Desulfitobacterium hafniense DCB-2: one gene and its partner. Each later gene encodes a partner of the first gene's protein in a complex. Links are inferred from orthologs where the notes say so. Each region holds a gene or a part of one and is shown on either strand. Other genes may lie near its edges. The genes, in order: groL and metK.

What was found.
Region 2: the proteins of groL (region 1) and metK are in contact, whole or in part, in a cryo-EM structure (PDB 8P4O), measured with the Escherichia coli proteins. The link is inferred for Desulfitobacterium hafniense DCB-2 from one-to-one orthologs.

What each region holds. Positions count from the first base shown.
Region 1 is NC_011830.1:1,507,269-1,515,576, forward strand. Bases 4,696-7,689 are described here. They hold groL (chaperonin GroEL), read left to right. Parts: upstream 4,696-5,372; coding sequence 5,373-7,007; downstream 7,008-7,689. Other genes in these bases: groES (co-chaperone GroES), read left to right, coding at 4,989-5,273; DHAF_RS07050 (helix-turn-helix domain-containing protein), read right to left, coding at 7,152-7,493. Also shown: mobA (molybdenum cofactor guanylyltransferase), read left to right, coding at 173-796; GTP 3',8-cyclase MoaA, read left to right, coding at 1,196-2,167; cyclic pyranopterin monophosphate synthase MoaC, read left to right, coding at 2,170-2,661; DHAF_RS07025 (MOSC domain-containing protein), read left to right, coding at 2,705-3,139; DHAF_RS07030 (MogA/MoaB family molybdenum cofactor biosynthesis protein), read left to right, coding at 3,139-3,639; DHAF_RS07035 (NYN domain-containing protein), read left to right, coding at 3,765-4,589; DHAF_RS07055 (DUF5405 family protein), read left to right, coding at 8,211-8,308.
Region 2 is NC_011830.1:4,119,365-4,127,677, reverse strand. Bases 1-2,999 are described here. They hold metK (methionine adenosyltransferase), read left to right. Parts: upstream 1-904; coding sequence 905-2,095; downstream 2,096-2,999. Other genes in these bases: DHAF_RS19425 (AIR synthase related protein), read left to right, coding at 2,552-2,999; coaBC (bifunctional phosphopantothenoylcysteine decarboxylase/phosphopantothenate--cysteine ligase CoaBC), read left to right, coding at 1-899. In the rest of the region: more of DHAF_RS19425, read left to right, coding at 3,000-3,325; DHAF_RS19420 (ECF transporter S component), read left to right, coding at 3,412-3,924; DHAF_RS19415 (ABC transporter ATP-binding protein), read left to right, coding at 3,937-5,718; DHAF_RS19410 (energy-coupling factor transporter transmembrane component T family protein), read left to right, coding at 5,709-6,521; DHAF_RS19405 (cobalamin B12-binding domain-containing protein), read left to right, coding at 6,750-7,397; DHAF_RS19400 (uroporphyrinogen decarboxylase family protein), read left to right, coding at 7,390-8,313. UniProt on the Escherichia coli protein: Catalyzes the formation of S-adenosylmethionine (AdoMet) from methionine and ATP.

The DNA of each region.
Region 1 (8,308 bases):
AGTGTCTGGCTATATCCAGTATATAGCGTGAGGCACTCTCGTTTTGTTACAGAACAAAGGCAACAATGAGATAAAACCCTTCTACAGCTCTACCCTAGGCATGTTTTCTCTATCTATGTTACAATATAAGACGAAAGTTTAAACGTTGATAGAGACAAGGGAGACATAGGATATGGGTGCTGATTATGGACAAACCCTTCTGCCGATGACCGGGATTATTCTGGCCGGTGGGAAAAGTTCCCGCATGGGTTGCAACAAGGCTTTTATTGAATGGGATGGGGCACCGCTCATCGAACACAGCTTAGCTGTCTTCAATGCGGTTTTTGCGGAAGTGATGATTAGCAGCAATCATCCGGAGCTTTACGCTGACTATGGAGTAAAGGTGATCAAGGATAATTATCCGGATCATGGGCCGTTAGGTGGATTGGAAGCATGCTTGCGGGAAGCCCGCTATGATCATGCCTTTTTTGCTGCTTGCGATATGCCTTTTTTGAATACAAAGGTGATTCGATTTATGGCTGGAGAAATTGAAGGCGAGAGTATTCTAGTCCCCGAGATTGAGGGTGTAGTTCACCCTCTTCATGCTTTTTACCACAAGAATTGCCTCCCCTTGCTTGCCGAGAGCTTAAAGGCAAAGCATCTTAAACTGACAAAACTTGTTCAGCAATACAGCAGAGTGCGTTATCTAAGGGAGAAGGATTTCCGGGATTTTCCCGCAATACATCTTTTTTTAAGCAATATGAATACCCCTCAGGAGTGCCTGGAGCTGCGGCAACACAATAGTCATAGTATTTAATGCTGTAAAAAAGAACATTTTTTATTATTTTTAATGGAAAAAATGTTATTTATCTGGAATATATTAAGAAATATTAATAAGGATTAAGAAATATTATTGCTTTGAACTCTTTTGGCAATCTCCAAAATGGTGTATACTACAAGTAGTTACATTCATTCTGCTATAATTATTTTGAAACATGGAATAATCAGCAAATAGAATATGTTTATGTGCTCCGAAACTGGAAACCTAAAGTTAGCTATGGTTTACCAGTCGTGCATTCTGCACCGGGTATTATTGGAAACAGTAATGCCTCCCATTTGGAAAGGAGTCTGTAGGGTATGCGGGAGCTCCGCGGTTTTACAGACCGTGGGGCTTATTTATTTTGTGGAATAATGAACGTGAAGGTGAGGGGAATCTATGCAAGATCAATATCGGCGCCAGATCGAATACCTGAGGATTTCCATTACAGATCGCTGCAATTTACGATGTAAATATTGCATGCCCGCTGAAGGAGTTCAATGGATTCCTCATGAGCGCATCTTAACCTATGAGGAAATATTGCGTGTCATGCGCATTAGCACCACATTGGGCTTTAGACGGTTCCGCATCACCGGCGGGGAACCCTTAATCAGGTCCGGAGTCCTGGAATTTTTGCAGAATGCCTCGCAAATTCCAGGAGTGGAAGATTTGATGCTGACCACCAATGGGATACTTCTTGCGGACATGGCGGAAGATCTGAAAAAGGCGGGAGTCAATCGGGTCAATATAAGCCTGGATACTTTCAATGAAGATAGGTTCCGGGAACTTACCCGTGGTGGGGATATTAAGAAAGTCTTTCAGGGAATACACCGCTCTCTCGAAGTAGGGCTGCATCCGGTTAAACTCAATGTGGTGGTGGTTCGTGATTTCAATAGCCATGAGCTACCCCGTTTTATGGAATTAGCTCGTGACTATCCGCTTCATGTTCGCTTTATCGAATTGATGCCTATCGGGATCAGCTCGGATAAACGCAGTGATTTCGTATCTATCGATGAGATGAAAGCAATACTGGGCTTAGAGGGCCTGAAAGCCACTCACGATATTCAAGGAGGCGGTCCTGCAGAATATATCACTTCAGAGGGTTTTAAGGGCAGTGTGGGCTTTATCAGCGCTATCAGCAAGCATTTTTGCAGCACTTGCAATCGAATTCGCCTGACTCCCGACGGGAAGCTGCGCCTGTGCTTACACAGTTCCAAAGAAGTGGATTTTCGTGAAGTGCTTCGCTCCAACAAGAGTGATAATGAAGTCAGGGATGTTTTTGCCCAGGCGATTTGGAATAAGCCGGCTGAACATCATATGAATGATCAGGCCTGGCAGGATCAACGGATTATGTCCCAGATTGGAGGATAATGATGGAACTGACACATTTTGATGAAGAAGGCCGGGCACGTATGGTGGATGTCTCGGCTAAGGCGGAGACGACCCGGGTGGCTACGGCCCGGGGTAAGGTGGAAATGCAGGCGGAGACTTTGGAGAGGATTCGCTCAGGACAGATTGCCAAAGGGGATGTGCTGGCGGTGGCCCAGGTCGCGGGAATCATGGCAGCCAAACAAACTTCAAATGTGATTCCCATGTGTCATCCTCTGGCTATTACCGGAGCAAAACTGAATTTCGAAATTGTTCCTCCCGGAACCATAGAAATCGAAGGAATTGTCAAAGTCACGGGTAAAACCGGGGTTGAGATGGAAGCGCTTACGGCTGTCAGTGTTGCTGCCTTAACTATTTATGATATGTGCAAGGCTATCGACAAGACCATGGTTATCAGTGATATCCGGCTTATGGAGAAAACCGGCGGCAAGAGCGGGCATTTTATTCGCGAAGATCACTTAAAGAGCACAACTTAATAGATAAATTCGAATGATTTAAAACAAATTAGGAGGAACGATGATGGCGAAGATTATCGCAGTTTGTACAAGTGAGAAAAAAGGGATGCGGAAAAAAAATGTAGGGGAGGGAGTACTGAAGGTTAATTTTGGTATCGAAGGAGATGCTCATGGCGGGGATTGGCATCGTCAGGTAAGCTTGCTGGCGATGGAAAGCATCAAGAAGATGCAGGATATGGGGCTTGATGTGGGACCGGGAGATTTTGCCGAGAATTTAACCACCGAAGGAATCGATCTGGTGAGCCTGCCCCTGGGCACAAAATTAAAGATTGGTGAAACCGGCGTGGGCGAAGTGACACAAATCGGTAAAGAATGTCACACCCGATGTGCTATTTATTATCAAGCGGGGGACTGTGTTATGCCCAAGGAAGGGATCTTCATCCGTGTTCTGGAAGGCGGCCCTATTAATGTGGGAGATAGTGTTGAGGTGATGGAGTAATGCTGAGGGTTGGGGTTATAACCGCCAGTGATAAAGGATCTCAGGGGCAAAGAGAGGATCTTTCCGGTGCTGTTCTCAAGGAACTGGTGAAAGAGATCGACGGCGAGGTCGTTCTCTATACTATTCTTCCGGATGATCAGGAGCTTTTGGCCCAAACGATGAAAAAGTGGGCCGATGAAGAGGGCTTAGACCTTATTCTGACCACAGGTGGCACGGGTTTCTCCTTGCGTGATGTTACCCCGGAGGCGACGACTGCTATTGCGGATCGTATGGTCCCCGGGATTGCTGAAGTAATGCGTTATGAAAGCTACAAAATTACTCCGAAGGCTATGTTGAGCCGGGCAGTGGCGGCCTTGCGCAAGCAGACTTTAATCATCAATATGCCGGGTTCGCCTAAGGCCTGTAAGGAATGTTGGGCAGCCCTTGTCCCTGCTTTGCCCCATGGAATTCAGATCCTCAAAGGGGAGGCCAGCGAGTGTGCTGTGCCTGTTCACCAATAGGCATCTTCAGCGTGTTTTTGAGGTTTTTTAGGTTCAATTCAATATAAAAATTTTTTTGCTTGTCACTCCTGTCCTTTTCCTGCGTACTCTATAGTAAGGGAAAGTGGAAATGGGGTGACATTGTTTTGAAGGCGATTGCTTTTATTGATTATGAAAATATATGGACTGGACTCTTTGAACAAGGTTATGAATTAACTCCGGAAATCCTTATGGAATCCATTCAACTGTATGCTAAACAAAATGACTATGTTCTATCCGCTATTTATCTCTATGCTAATTTCGATCGGGAAGAATTCTGGCGTGCCCAGACTTCCTTTGAGAAGATTCATGTATATACACGCCATGTGTACGGAAAAAACAATTTTGCCAGTACGGGATTAAGGCGAAATGCGGCGGATGTGGAGCTCATATTGGAAGCGCAGGAGATCTTGCTCACTCGTACCGCAACCTTTGATGTGTTTCTTCTGTTGACTGGGGATGGGGATTTTTTGCCTTTACTTCGAAAAGTAAGGGCCTGGGGAAAAGATGTTAAAGTTATCGGCGTGAAGGGAAGCATGCACCACGAACTTCAAGCCTTTAGTGATTCCGGAGATTTTTTCGGCGAGTTTCTCCCTCAGGAGCGACCGCAGGAATATGAGCCTGAAAAGGATCTTGAACAAGCAATCTCAATCATAGCTCAGCTTCAGCTAAGCATGACGTATATTGCTTCCACCAAAGCGAGGCTCACCCTGTCGGATCATCTGGGAGTTACCATATCCCAAGTGAAAGAGCTTATTCGCTACGCATTAAGAGAGGGGATTCTTCTTGAACAAGAATATGCCGATTCCAGTTTAAAGATCGGTAAAACCAAGGTCTATCTTTTGAACCTTGACCATTCTATGGTTCAAGTTGTTCTGGGGTCCGCAATCGAAGAGATTCGCAAACGCTATGAGAAATTAAGAACTCATTGATGGTTTGCCGTGTAAAATTGAGCAGGCACGGCATAGGGTAATAAAAGAATGAGAAGAAGGGGTATCTGGCCGGGAGGGCTGGATATCCCTTCTTCTAAGGCGCCGTGATGATTTTTTGTCCAAAGGATGAATAAACCCCCCGGGGACTGGTCAATATATTGCTTAGTGAATGCAAGTCGAAGCTATGAGATTCTGTCAATTTAAGAGTGATGCAATAAGGGGAAGATATAAGGAGAAAATAGAAGGTTTTCGCTTGTAAATCTCTTAAAAATGCAAATGACAGGATTTGATTTCTTCATCCACCTTGCATATTATTATAGTATGATGTTAGCACTCAATAGGAATGAGTGCTAACAATATCAAAATAATATTTGAGTTCTTAAGGAGGGACTTTCTTCAATGAACATTAAGCCTCTAGGTGATCGGGTAGTCATTAAAGCACTCCCCATGGAAGAAAAGACAAAAAGCGGAATCATCATGCCGGATACGGCTAAAGAAAAGCCTCAAGAAGGTGAAGTCGTTGCAGTAGGACCTGGAAAAATGGAAAAAGGAGAGCGCATCGTCCTGGATGTTAAAGTGGGTGACCGCGTGATTTATTCCAAATATGCCGGTACTGAAGTAAAGTATGATGGTCAAGAGTATCTTATTCTTAAGGAAACTGACATTTTAGCGGTTATTGGCTAAGATAATACTCTTTGCTTTATTCACTTAATGAACTTGACATTGTACAGTGTTTTTTACTTATTGACCCTTGAATTTTGATTTTTAAGGAGGAACTTACAGGTGGCAAAACAAATCGTTTTCAATGAAGAAGCTCGCCGCGCATTAGAGCGTGGTGTTAATGCCCTGGCTGAGTCTGTCCGGGTAACTCTTGGACCTAAAGGCCGTAATGTGGTTTTGGACAAAAAATTCGGCGCTCCTTTGATTACCAATGATGGTGTGACTATCGCCCGGGAAATTGAGCTGGAAGATCCATTCGAGAATATGGGGGCCCAACTTGTCAAGGAGGTTGCAACCAAAACCAATGATGTAGCAGGGGATGGAACCACCACTGCAACTGTATTGGCCCAAGCGATTATCCGTGAAGGCTTAAAGAATGTAGCTGCCGGTGCTAATCCTATGGGCATCAAGCGAGGCATTGAGAAGGCTGTTGAATCTGTTGTCGAGGATATTAAAACCAATGCAAAGCCCATTGAAAGCAAGGAATCCATCGCTCAAGTAGCTTCTATCTCCGCCGGCGATGACAACATCGGCGTTCTGATTTCTGATGCTATGGAAAAGGTCGGCAAAGACGGCGTAATCACCGTAGAAGAAGCTAAAGGAATGACCACCGAGCTCAAAGTTGTCGAAGGTATGCAATTTGACCGGGGCTATCTCTCTGCATATATGATCACCGATACTGATAAGATGGAAGCTATTTTAAATGATCCTTACATCTTAATTACCGATAAAAAGATTGGCGCTATCGCCGACATTCTCCCTGTTCTTGAGAAAGTCGTTCAAGCCGGCCGTCAACTTCTGATTATTGCCGAAGATATCGAAGGGGAAGCTTTGGCTACCCTCATTCTCAACAAACTCCGCGGAACCTTTACCTGCGTTGCTGTAAAAGCTCCTGGCTTCGGTGATCGCCGTAAGGCAATGCTGGAAGATATCGCAATCCTCACCGGTGGTACCGTCATTACCGAAGATCTTGGCTTAAAGCTGGAAAACACTACGATTGATATGCTGGGCCGTGCTCGTCAAATTCGCGTAACTAAAGAAGAAACCACCATTGTTGAAGGCTCCGGTTCTCAAGATGATATTAAGAGCCGTGTGGAAGCCATTAAAAAGCAAATCGACGAAACGACTTCTGATTTCGACCGGGAAAAACTTCAAGAGCGTTTGGCTAAATTAGCCGGCGGGGTTGCTGTGATTCAAGTAGGTGCTGCAACAGAAGTTGAAATGAAAGAAAAGAAACTCCGCATTGAAGATGCTTTAGCTGCAACCCGTGCAGCAGTTGAAGAAGGTATCGTAGCCGGTGGTGGCTGCGCGTTAGTGGATGCTGCTAAAGCGCTTGACAGCCTTAAGCTGACCGGAGACGAAAAGACCGGTGTAGCTATTGTATGCCGTGCTTTGGAGGAACCTCTCCGTCAAATTGCCAATAATGCAGGATTTGAAGGCTCCATCGTTGTGGAGAAGGTTCGCAATGGCGGCCGTGGGGTAGGATTCAACGCTCTGACCGAAGCATATGAAGATATGATTGCAGCCGGTATCGTTGACCCCGCTAAAGTGACACGTTCTGCCCTGCAGAATGCAGCTTCCATCGCTGCTATGCTCCTTACTACCGAGTGCTTAGTTTCCGATATCCCATCAAAGGATAATGGTGCGGCTGCTATGGCTGGTATGGGCGGCATGGGTGGAATGGGCGGCATGATGTAAAGCCTTAAACCACAAATAAATGCCTGAAATAAGTGAGACTCGTGTTGCGATGTGGCTATAGCCAATTTTGCTAACACGAGTCTCAATTTTTAGAGGTTTCTTATAAGTTCGCTGAACTTGCAGGAAGCCTCTTTTTTATTATTTTTAGACGTCTTCGGCAGCTTTTAATTCGACCATTCCGAGAACTTTCATCTTGTTATCATGTGACAGCTTGCGGAAATTTGATATAAGAGCCAATTCATCCTCCGTTAATTCAACGGGGGATATTTTTTTGTCACTTATTCCATAGATATCGTCCAGGTTAATCTCTAGGAAATTGCAGATGTTCAGAAGAGTCGAGATGTCGATAGAGTTGGTCCCTTTCTCCCATGATGATATCGTATTATCTCTGACCCCTAGATGGTCGGCTAATTGTTTTTGGGTTATACCTTTTCTTTCGCGATATTTGCGTAGGTTTTCCGCCACCCTCAATTTAATTGCTTCCATTGATAACCACTCCCTTGTGTTGATTATATAGATAACTATGATCTTAATCAAGATGAATATTCATGAAATATGAATAAAAGATATTGACACATCATAATTTATGAAGTAAGGTGGTGTTGTGAGTTCATGAAATATGAAGTTGGAGTGAAATGTGTTTGGAGAAAACCAAGCTTCAAGGATTGCAACTCTTTCCGTCGGCGTGAACGTTAAAGATACCCTTGCCAGTAGTTATTTTAGAGATTATCGATCGGATGGGAGGTGAAATGAATGAGCGGTTGCAGGCTGTATAGAATAAAACCTTTGAAGTGGCTTAAGTCAATCACGTCTTACCGTACTCGAAAGTTGGATAATCTCCCTAAGAGCAAATGGGCTGAGATATTAGTAAGGGGAGGGACCATAAAGCCCTGACTATCCAAAGGGAAAAGGTGGAGGTGGATCACAATGCTTAAGGAAAAAGTCAAATGCAGTGTGCATTTCTATTGAAGGGAAGCCAGGCTAATGAAAATGCCTGAACAAAAAGAAAATGCCCGCAAGTCCTGGCAGATTTAACGGGCAGAAGAAAAATAATTTCTAGCTTAGTATATCATGTTTTGCCAAGTCAGTACATCAGCTCATTAATAATCAAGTTGAAGTTGTCGCGGTGCGAATTACTTAAGTAGGATCAGTGGTTCTCCAGGCGGAGCGTAGAGAAGTTGGACATAAAGGTGGAGAGATAGTATGCGAATCGACATAAATGAGAAATACTGCATCACCTCTGATGAATACCAATATATTCTTAACACAAAATCCGTTAGTAACGGTAAAAAGATAAAGGG
Region 2 (8,313 bases), 2.6 Mb from region 1 along the record:
CCGACGATTTTCTCTCCACTGTCCTGCTGGCCACGCAGGCCCCTATCTTTGTGGCTCCGGCCATGAATCATCATATGTATCATCATCCAGCCACCCAGGAGAACCTGAAGCGGCTCCGGGAACGTTCCGTACGCATTCTGGGACCGGCTGCCGGCTTTCAGGCCTGCGGCACCGATGGCGACGGTCGTATGAGTGAGCCTCAGGAACTTGTGGAGGCTTTGCAGAGTTTTTTTGCCGCCTCAGGAGTGTTGGCGGGCAAGAAAGCCTTGGTCACTGCCGGGGGAACCCAGGAACCCCTTGACCCGGTCCGCTATCTCGGCAACCGTTCTTCAGGCAGGATGGGCTTTGCCGTGGCTGAAGCCTTAAGGGAGGCCGGTGCGGAAACAATCCTTGTCTCTGCGCCCAATGAACTGCCCACCCCGCCGGGAGTAAGGCGAATCAATATTATGACAGCTCAGGAAATGCATGCTGCGGTCATGGGCGAATTTGCCCGGATGGATATTGTGGTCAAAGCCGCAGCAGTTGCCGATTACCGGCCCGCGGTCAGTGCTGAGCAGAAAATCAAAAAAGCTGGGACAAATCTTGCTCTGGAACTTGTGCCCAATCCCGATATCCTGGCGGAATGCGGCAGGAAGAAAGAAAACCAGTTTCTGGTGGGGTTCGCCGCTGAGACGGAAAACCTTTATGAGCATGCTCAAGCCAAGATGCAGCGCAAAAATGTCGATATGCTGGTGGCCAATGACGTAACCCAGCCCGGAGCGGGATTTGGCAGCCCTACGAATATCGTGAGCCTGCTTTTCCCGGATGGGAAGAAAATCGATCTGCCCCAAATGAACAAATTAGACGTAGCTCGGCGGCTGGTTCAGGAGATTGCTGAGCGCCTTAGTGAAAAGGAGTGACTTCATTGGCAAAAAAACTGTTTACCTCCGAATCGGTCACAGAAGGACATCCCGATAAAATCTGCGACCAGATTTCCGATGCCATCTTAGATGCTATCTTCGCTAAAGATCCCAATGCCCGGGTCGCTTGTGAGACCTCGGTGACCACCGGCCTGGTGTTAGTCAGCGGTGAAATTACGACTAATTGTTATGTGGATATTCCCAGCACAGTAAGACAAACCATCCGTGAAATCGGCTATACCCGGGCCAAATATGGCTTTGATGCCGATACCTGTGCCGTGCTCACCTCCATCGGGGAGCAATCCGCCGACATTGCTTTGGGAGTGGATAGAGCTCTGGAAGCTAAAAACGGGGAGATGAGCGAGGAAGAAATCGAAGCCATTGGCGCCGGCGACCAAGGGATGATGTTCGGCTACGCCACCAACGAAACGGAAAGCTATATGCCCCTGGCCATTGATCTGGCCCACCGTCTGGCCCGCCGCCTCAGTGAAGTCCGCAAGTCGGATATCCTGGATTACCTCCGTCCCGACGGCAAGACTCAGGTGACGGTAGAGTATGAGGATAATCGCCCTGTCCGTATCGATACCATCGTGATCTCCACTCAGCATCATCCGGAAGCAACTCAGGAGCGGATTCGCCGGGATCTCCTGGAGCATGTGGTATTTCCCGTGGTCCCATCGGAATTGCTGGATGAGAGCACCCGTTATTTTATTAACCCCACAGGCCGTTTTGTCATCGGCGGTCCCCAAGGGGATGCCGGCTTAACCGGTCGCAAGATTATCGTCGATACTTATGGCGGGATGGCCCGCCATGGCGGAGGAGCCTTCTCCGGTAAGGACCCCACAAAGGTGGACCGTTCCGCCGCCTATGCCGCCCGTTATGTAGCTAAAAACGTGGTGGCTGCCGGTTTAGCTGAGCGCTGTGAAATCCAGCTGGCTTATGCCATCGGGGTAGCCCAGCCCGTATCCGTCCTGGTGGAAACCTTCGGAACCGCCAAAATTGACGAGGAAAAAATCGGCGAACTGGTCAAAAATAATTTTGACCTCCGTCCGGCAGGGATCATTAAGACTCTGAATCTGCGCCGTCCCATCTACCGCCAAACGGCTGCTTACGGACACTTTGGCCGCACTGATCTGGACCTGCCATGGGAAAAGACCGATAAAGCCGCTGCCCTGCGGGAGCAAGCAGGCCTATAAATTATAAATTTCAAAAGCAGATGGATCAGGCCGGAGGATTGTTTCAATAGGAACAATCCTCCGGCCTGATTGGTTTAGAAGATAGAACACCCCCTTACTTTGGCAATAGGACGAATTTTTGACTTGACATTATTCTGGTTTTGGCTAAACTGAATTTAGTAGGTCTTAACAATTTAAGGATTTCAGGTGCCCTTCGCCAAGAAGGGAGAATAGGGAACCGGGTGCAATTCCCGGACGGACCCGCCACTGTAAAGAGGAGTCTCAGCGCTGAATGCCACTGGGTAACTGGGAAGGCAGCAAGGAGACAATGACTCGAAGTCAGGAGACCTGCCTGGATCCGGGGACACATGAAGTTTGGTAAAGTTCATGGTCATTTTGCTTTGTCTGCAAGGAGAAGCGAGGTGGCTATGGACTTTTTATTTTTATAAAAATTATTGGAGAGGAGAGTTGAGGGCCTTGGGATATCAGGGAAGAGATGTTGAGGTGGTTGCCCTGAATGATGCTCAATATCTTGTCGCAGCCTGCGATTCATGCGGTGCTATTGGTGAGAAAGAGCTGGATGCAGTCAAAGTTCCCTGGAGGGTAACCGGCAGGATGACGGCCCGGGTCGCTTTGTTGGAAGTGCTGGCGGTGGGAGCGGTTCCCCAGATGCTCAGCATTGCCATTGCCAATGAGCCCCTGCCCGCAGGGGAAGAAATAATGAAGGGGGTGAGAGAAGAGCTGAAGGCTATGAACCTGCTCTCCCTGCCTGCGGCCGTCAGCACGGAAAAGAATATGCCCACAGAACAAACCGGCTTAGGCATCACGGTCATAGGGCTTTGCGATCAGGATAAACTTCGCATTGGCAGAGCCAGGCCGGGCAACAGCCTGTTTTGTCTGGGGCTCCCCAAAGTGGGAACTGAGGCGGCTGACCCGGAAGATCCGGATATTCTGCAGGGGATACATCTTATTCAATTGCTTAATATTCCTGGGGTGTATGACATTATTCCCGTAGGCTCCCAAGGGATACGGGGTGAAGCCGAAGCCCTTGCCCAAGCTGTCGGTGCCCGATTTGGAGAAGATTCCCAATGCAGACTTGATATCAATAAATCGGCAGGGCCTTCAACTTGTCTCATTTTTACGGCCGCTGAGGATATTGAATTAGGGGATTTCGGCAAGCTACCCATCCATAAAATCGGCAGGCTGGAGGAGGATGGAGGTGGAGGTCTCCTAACAGAAAATGAAGATTAGAATCCAAGAGAAAGGTTAGCGGAAAGATTCAGGTTATCAAGTTAAATGAAAAGAAAAAATGAAATGAAATGAAGGAGAGAATAACAATGATTGAACCTGCAAAGAAAACAACGATTCCCAAATCAGCTCAGAATATCCGACGGATTGCCATCATGGCAGTCTTTCTTGCCTTGAGTGCGGTAGGTGCCTTGATTAAAATTCCCAGCCCGCTGGGGACAGTGGCCCTGGATTCTGCTCCGGGTTTTTTCAGCGCTTTGGCTTTTGGCAGCATAGAAGGCTGTATTGTTATTGCCATAGGTCATCTGCTCACCTCGGCGGTGGTCGGTTTTCCCCTGGGAATTCCTATGCATTTGGTGATCGCCATAGAAATGGCTGTCTTTGCCTTGATTTATCGCCTGGTCAATAAGAAAATCGGTTTGATTCCTGCCGTGATTATTACCTCCCTCCTCAATGGTGTGGTGGCGGCCTTTTCCGTATTCCCCATCGGTGGTATGGGTGCAGTCTTAGGGTTAATGCCCTTTCTGTTATTAGGGTCGGTCTTAAATGTTGCCGTATCGGCCTTAGCCTATAAAGCGCTTAAAGGAAGCCGGTTGATCTAGAGGAGTGCTGGGGTGGAGACAGTGATTGAATTAAGAGATGTTTCTTATCGTTATCCAAGAGCTGAAGAGGAGAGTTTAAAACAAGTCAGCCTGGCAGTGGCCAAAGGAAAATTCATCGCTTTGATGGGTCCCACGGGAGCAGGTAAAACAACCTTAAGCTTGTGTCTGAATGGTTTGATTCCCCAGTTTCTGCAAGGAGAGCTGCAGGGAGAGGTCAGGATTGGGGGGGAAGAGACACGTGAGGTCCGGGTGCAGGACCTGGCTAAGCAAGTAGGGCTTGTACTTCAGGATGCAGAAAGTCAGATCGTCGGGCGAACAGTGGGGGAGGATGTGGCTTTTGGCCCTCGTAATTTCGGTGTACCCCTGCAGGAAATTCACCGAAGGGTTGCCCAGGCCTTGGCCAAAGTCCGGCTGAATGGCTATGATCAGCGCTCTACAGCGGAGCTGTCCGGCGGGGAAAAACAACGGCTGGTGATCGCCGGAGTGCTGGCCCTGGAACCGGAACTATTGGTCATGGATGAACCGGCTTCTGAACTGGATCCGGAAGGACGGTTCCAGGTCTATCGCACCTTGGATGATCTCTGTCGTGAAAAAGAGCGGACGATTCTTGTCGTCGAGCACTCCAGTGAAGAAATTCTGCATAGAGCCCACGAAGTTATCGTACTTAAGCACGGGAAAGTTGCCTGGCAAGGGATACCGGAACAGCTTTTCCGCAATATCCCTCTTTTGCAGGAATTCGGGATCAAGCCCTTGCCAGTCAGCTTATTAGGCTGGAGTTTTTGGCAAAGAGGATGGATTGAAGGCCAGGACATTCCTTTGGATGTTGCCGAGGCGGAATCCCTGATCCGCAATTTAATAGGGCGGCCCAGCCTACAAAACAGAGTGGTCCCGCCGAGTGAGCCGCCGGCAAGAGGCAAAGTCCATCAAGAAAAGGAAGCAGAGAAGAGCTCACTGAATTCAGCCTTGATTCAAATTACGCAGCTTGTGCACCGATTTGAATCGGGACAAATAGGCGTACAGGGGATTGATCTGACCATTGAAAAGGGAGAATTTGTGGCTTTGGCAGGCTCCAATGGAGCCGGAAAAACCACTTTAGCCAAACACATCAATGGCTTGCTTAAGCCCACCGAGGGGGAAGTTATCGTCAAGGGCCTGAATACTAAAGATGTTGACACGGCCCAGTTAGCCAAAACTGTCGGCTATGTGTTCCAGAACCCTGATCACCAGATCTTTTCCGTCTCGGTAGAGAAGGAGCTGGAGTTTGGCCTGAAGAACGCCGGCTTTACCAGGACGGAGATTGCAGAGAGGATCACCCAGGCCTTGGCCTTAACCGGGCTGGAAAACTATCGTCAGGTTCATCCCTACACTCTAAGTAAAGGGGAAAGGCAGTTCATCGCCGTGGCTTCCGTTTTAGCCCTTACCCCGGAAATTCTCGTCATTGATGAACCGACGACAGGTCTCGATTGGGTGGGGGTGGAGAAAATTATGAAGCTGCTTCAGCAGCTCCATAGAAAGGGGACCACCATTCTGATGATCAGCCATGATATGGACAGTGTTGCCGACTATGCCGAACGGGTGATCATTTTGCGGGAGGGTCAGGTGATGATCGATGCCCCTCCCTGGGAGGCTTTTGCTGATGAATCCATGCTCCGGCAGGCGGCAGTCCTTCCTCCCCAATTATGCGTCTTAAATCAAAGACTGCAGGATTTGGGCTATTCTGCCCAATCGGCTGAGGAATTCAGGCAGGCATTGTTCCAGCTCATTGAGGAGGGGGAAAGGAAACCTTGTTTATAGACTACTTGCCAGGGGACTCTCTGCTGCACCGTCTCCATATCCGTACCAAAATATGTGGTTTTCTAGTGGCTGTTATCTGGGGTTTTTTGTTTCAAAATCCTCTCTACAATTTAAGTTGTTTACTCGGCATCCTAATATTAGCACTGCAAAGCAAAATCCCTGTGCAGAAAGTCTGGCAGATGATCCGGCCTTTAATGCCCATCTGTCTCTTTCTGCTTCTTTTTACCGGCATAACTTACCCTCAGGAAAGATTTCAGAGCGAAATAAGTCAGGTTATTCTTTTCTCCGCAGCCAATGAGGGGCGGCTTGCCTTGTCCGTGGGAGGCTTTTTAACGGGGATTAATTACATCTGCCGCCTGCTTATTATGGTATTGGGGTCCTCTCTGCTAACCTTAACGACCCCCCTGGATGAGTTCATGGAGTTTTTGAATCGGCTTAGGGTGCCGGCGGAAATAACCTTTATGATCACGACAGCCTTGCGCTTTATCCCCACACTGGATAAAAAAAGATTGCTTATTATCGAAGCGCAAAGGGCCCGGGGTGTCAGGATCAATGATCAAAGCAGTATAGGGCGGCTCAAAACCTATCTTGCGATTATGGTCCCTTTATTTGTAAATGCTATTTTGATTGCCGAGGACTTAGCAAAAGGTATGCTGAACCGCGGTTACGGATATAGCTCCTCGATAACCCCAAGCCATGAACACCCTTCGACGGCAATGGATTACTGGATTCTAGGGGCTCTTTTGCTATGCTTAGGCGGCGGGCTGTATTTGCGGGTCGGGTTAAACTTAGGGGTGTTATGAATCCTCATGAGTATAAACAGCTTGCTAAGGATAGTGAGTGCCAGGGTAAGCGCCAGCCCTAAGTAAAAATAAGCGCAAAAATAGTAGAAATTGATTGAATATTTGATATTGACAAATAGTTCTGGCGTGTTAATATAAAAACATAGAACATCTTTTATTTTGCCCCAAGCTGTATATACAGGTATATGTAACTTTCCGGTTATTAAAAACATTAAGGGAGTGAAAAGGATGCTGGATTTAAATGCATTGACACAGGCCATTGGGGATCTGGACGAAGGACAAGTAGTAAGCTTACTGGAGGAATTTGTTGCCTCCAAGCCCAGTATGGCGGAGGCCAACCAAGTGGTTGCAGCTTGTCAAAAAGGGATGAGCATCGTCGGAGACTTTTATGAAAAAAAGGAGTACTATGTTGGTGACCTTATTTTCGCCGGTGAACTTTTAAGCGAGGCATTTGATCTTTTGAAACCTGTGATTGGCGGAGACAGCAACAGCAAGGTGGGCAGCATCGTTGTCGGCACGGTCCAGGGGGATATGCACCATACTGGCAAAAACATCTTTGCCAGTATGGTGGAGGCGGCAGGTTTTGTCGTCCATGATCTGGGCATCGATGTGGAGCCTGGGGTTTTTGTGGACAAGGTAAAAGAGGTGAAAGCAGAAATACTGGGGATGAGCGGAGTTCTTACCCTGGCCATTGATTCCATGAAAGCAACCGTTGACGCTTTGGCAGCGGCGGGCCTGCGGGATCAGGTGAAGGTCATCATCGGCGGCAACCCTGTCACCGAGGAGGCCTGCAAACAGATCGGAGCCGATATGTTTACAACCAATGCCGCCGAGGGCGTAAAAATTTGTCAGAGGTGGGTGGAACAACATGTCTGATAAGATGGCTGAAAGAACACAGTTATTCACGGATCTGATTGACGGGAAAATCCCCAAGCGGGTGCCCATTATGTCAATGTTTACCCATGAATTTGCTATTCAATATGCCGGCATGGATTTAAAAAAGGTCCAATGGGATACGACGGATTTAGAGGCCTGCTTCGAGAAAGTGTGCGAGGATTTTTATTCCGACCTCTTGCCTGTCTCAGCCTTCAGAATGCCGTCCTTTTATAAGATATTGGGTTCGCGAAACTTTGTCATGGGGTCCAATGGTTTTCTGCAGCATCCGGAGGTGGAAGGGCTCAAAGTAGAAGAGTATGACGATTTTATTGCTTCCCCCTATAATTGTATCGTTGAAAAAGTGCTGCCCAATTTATATTCCGAACTTAACGCCGACCCGGTCACCCGCTCTATCGTCATGGCTAAGGCCTTCAAAGCTTATACAGACGAAAACAACAACTTGTTCAGGATCTATGGGAATCTAATCGGCAAATACGGTTACGGTACCGTATCCTTCTTTGCTGCCTTCTGCGAAGCACCCTTTGATATTTTGACCGACCAGTTAAGAGGGTTCAAAAATATTTCCATGGATGTCAGACGGATTCCTGATAAGGTGGAAGCCGCTGTCGATGCGGTCACTCCTTTGATGATCAAAATGGGAACCCAGCCTTTCCCCAACAAATACAATGCCACCTTTATTCCCTTGCATATGGCTCCCTATCTCAGAGGGAAGGATTTCGACAGATTCTACTGGCCCAGCTTTAAAAAACTGGTGGAAGGTCTGGCGGAAAAAGGCATGAGGTCCTATCTGTTTGTGGAGGAGGACTGGATGCGTTATATCGACTATCTGGCCGAGCTGCCGGCCGGCACCGTAATGACCTTTGAGTACGGGGATCCCAAGCTTGTTAAGGAAAAA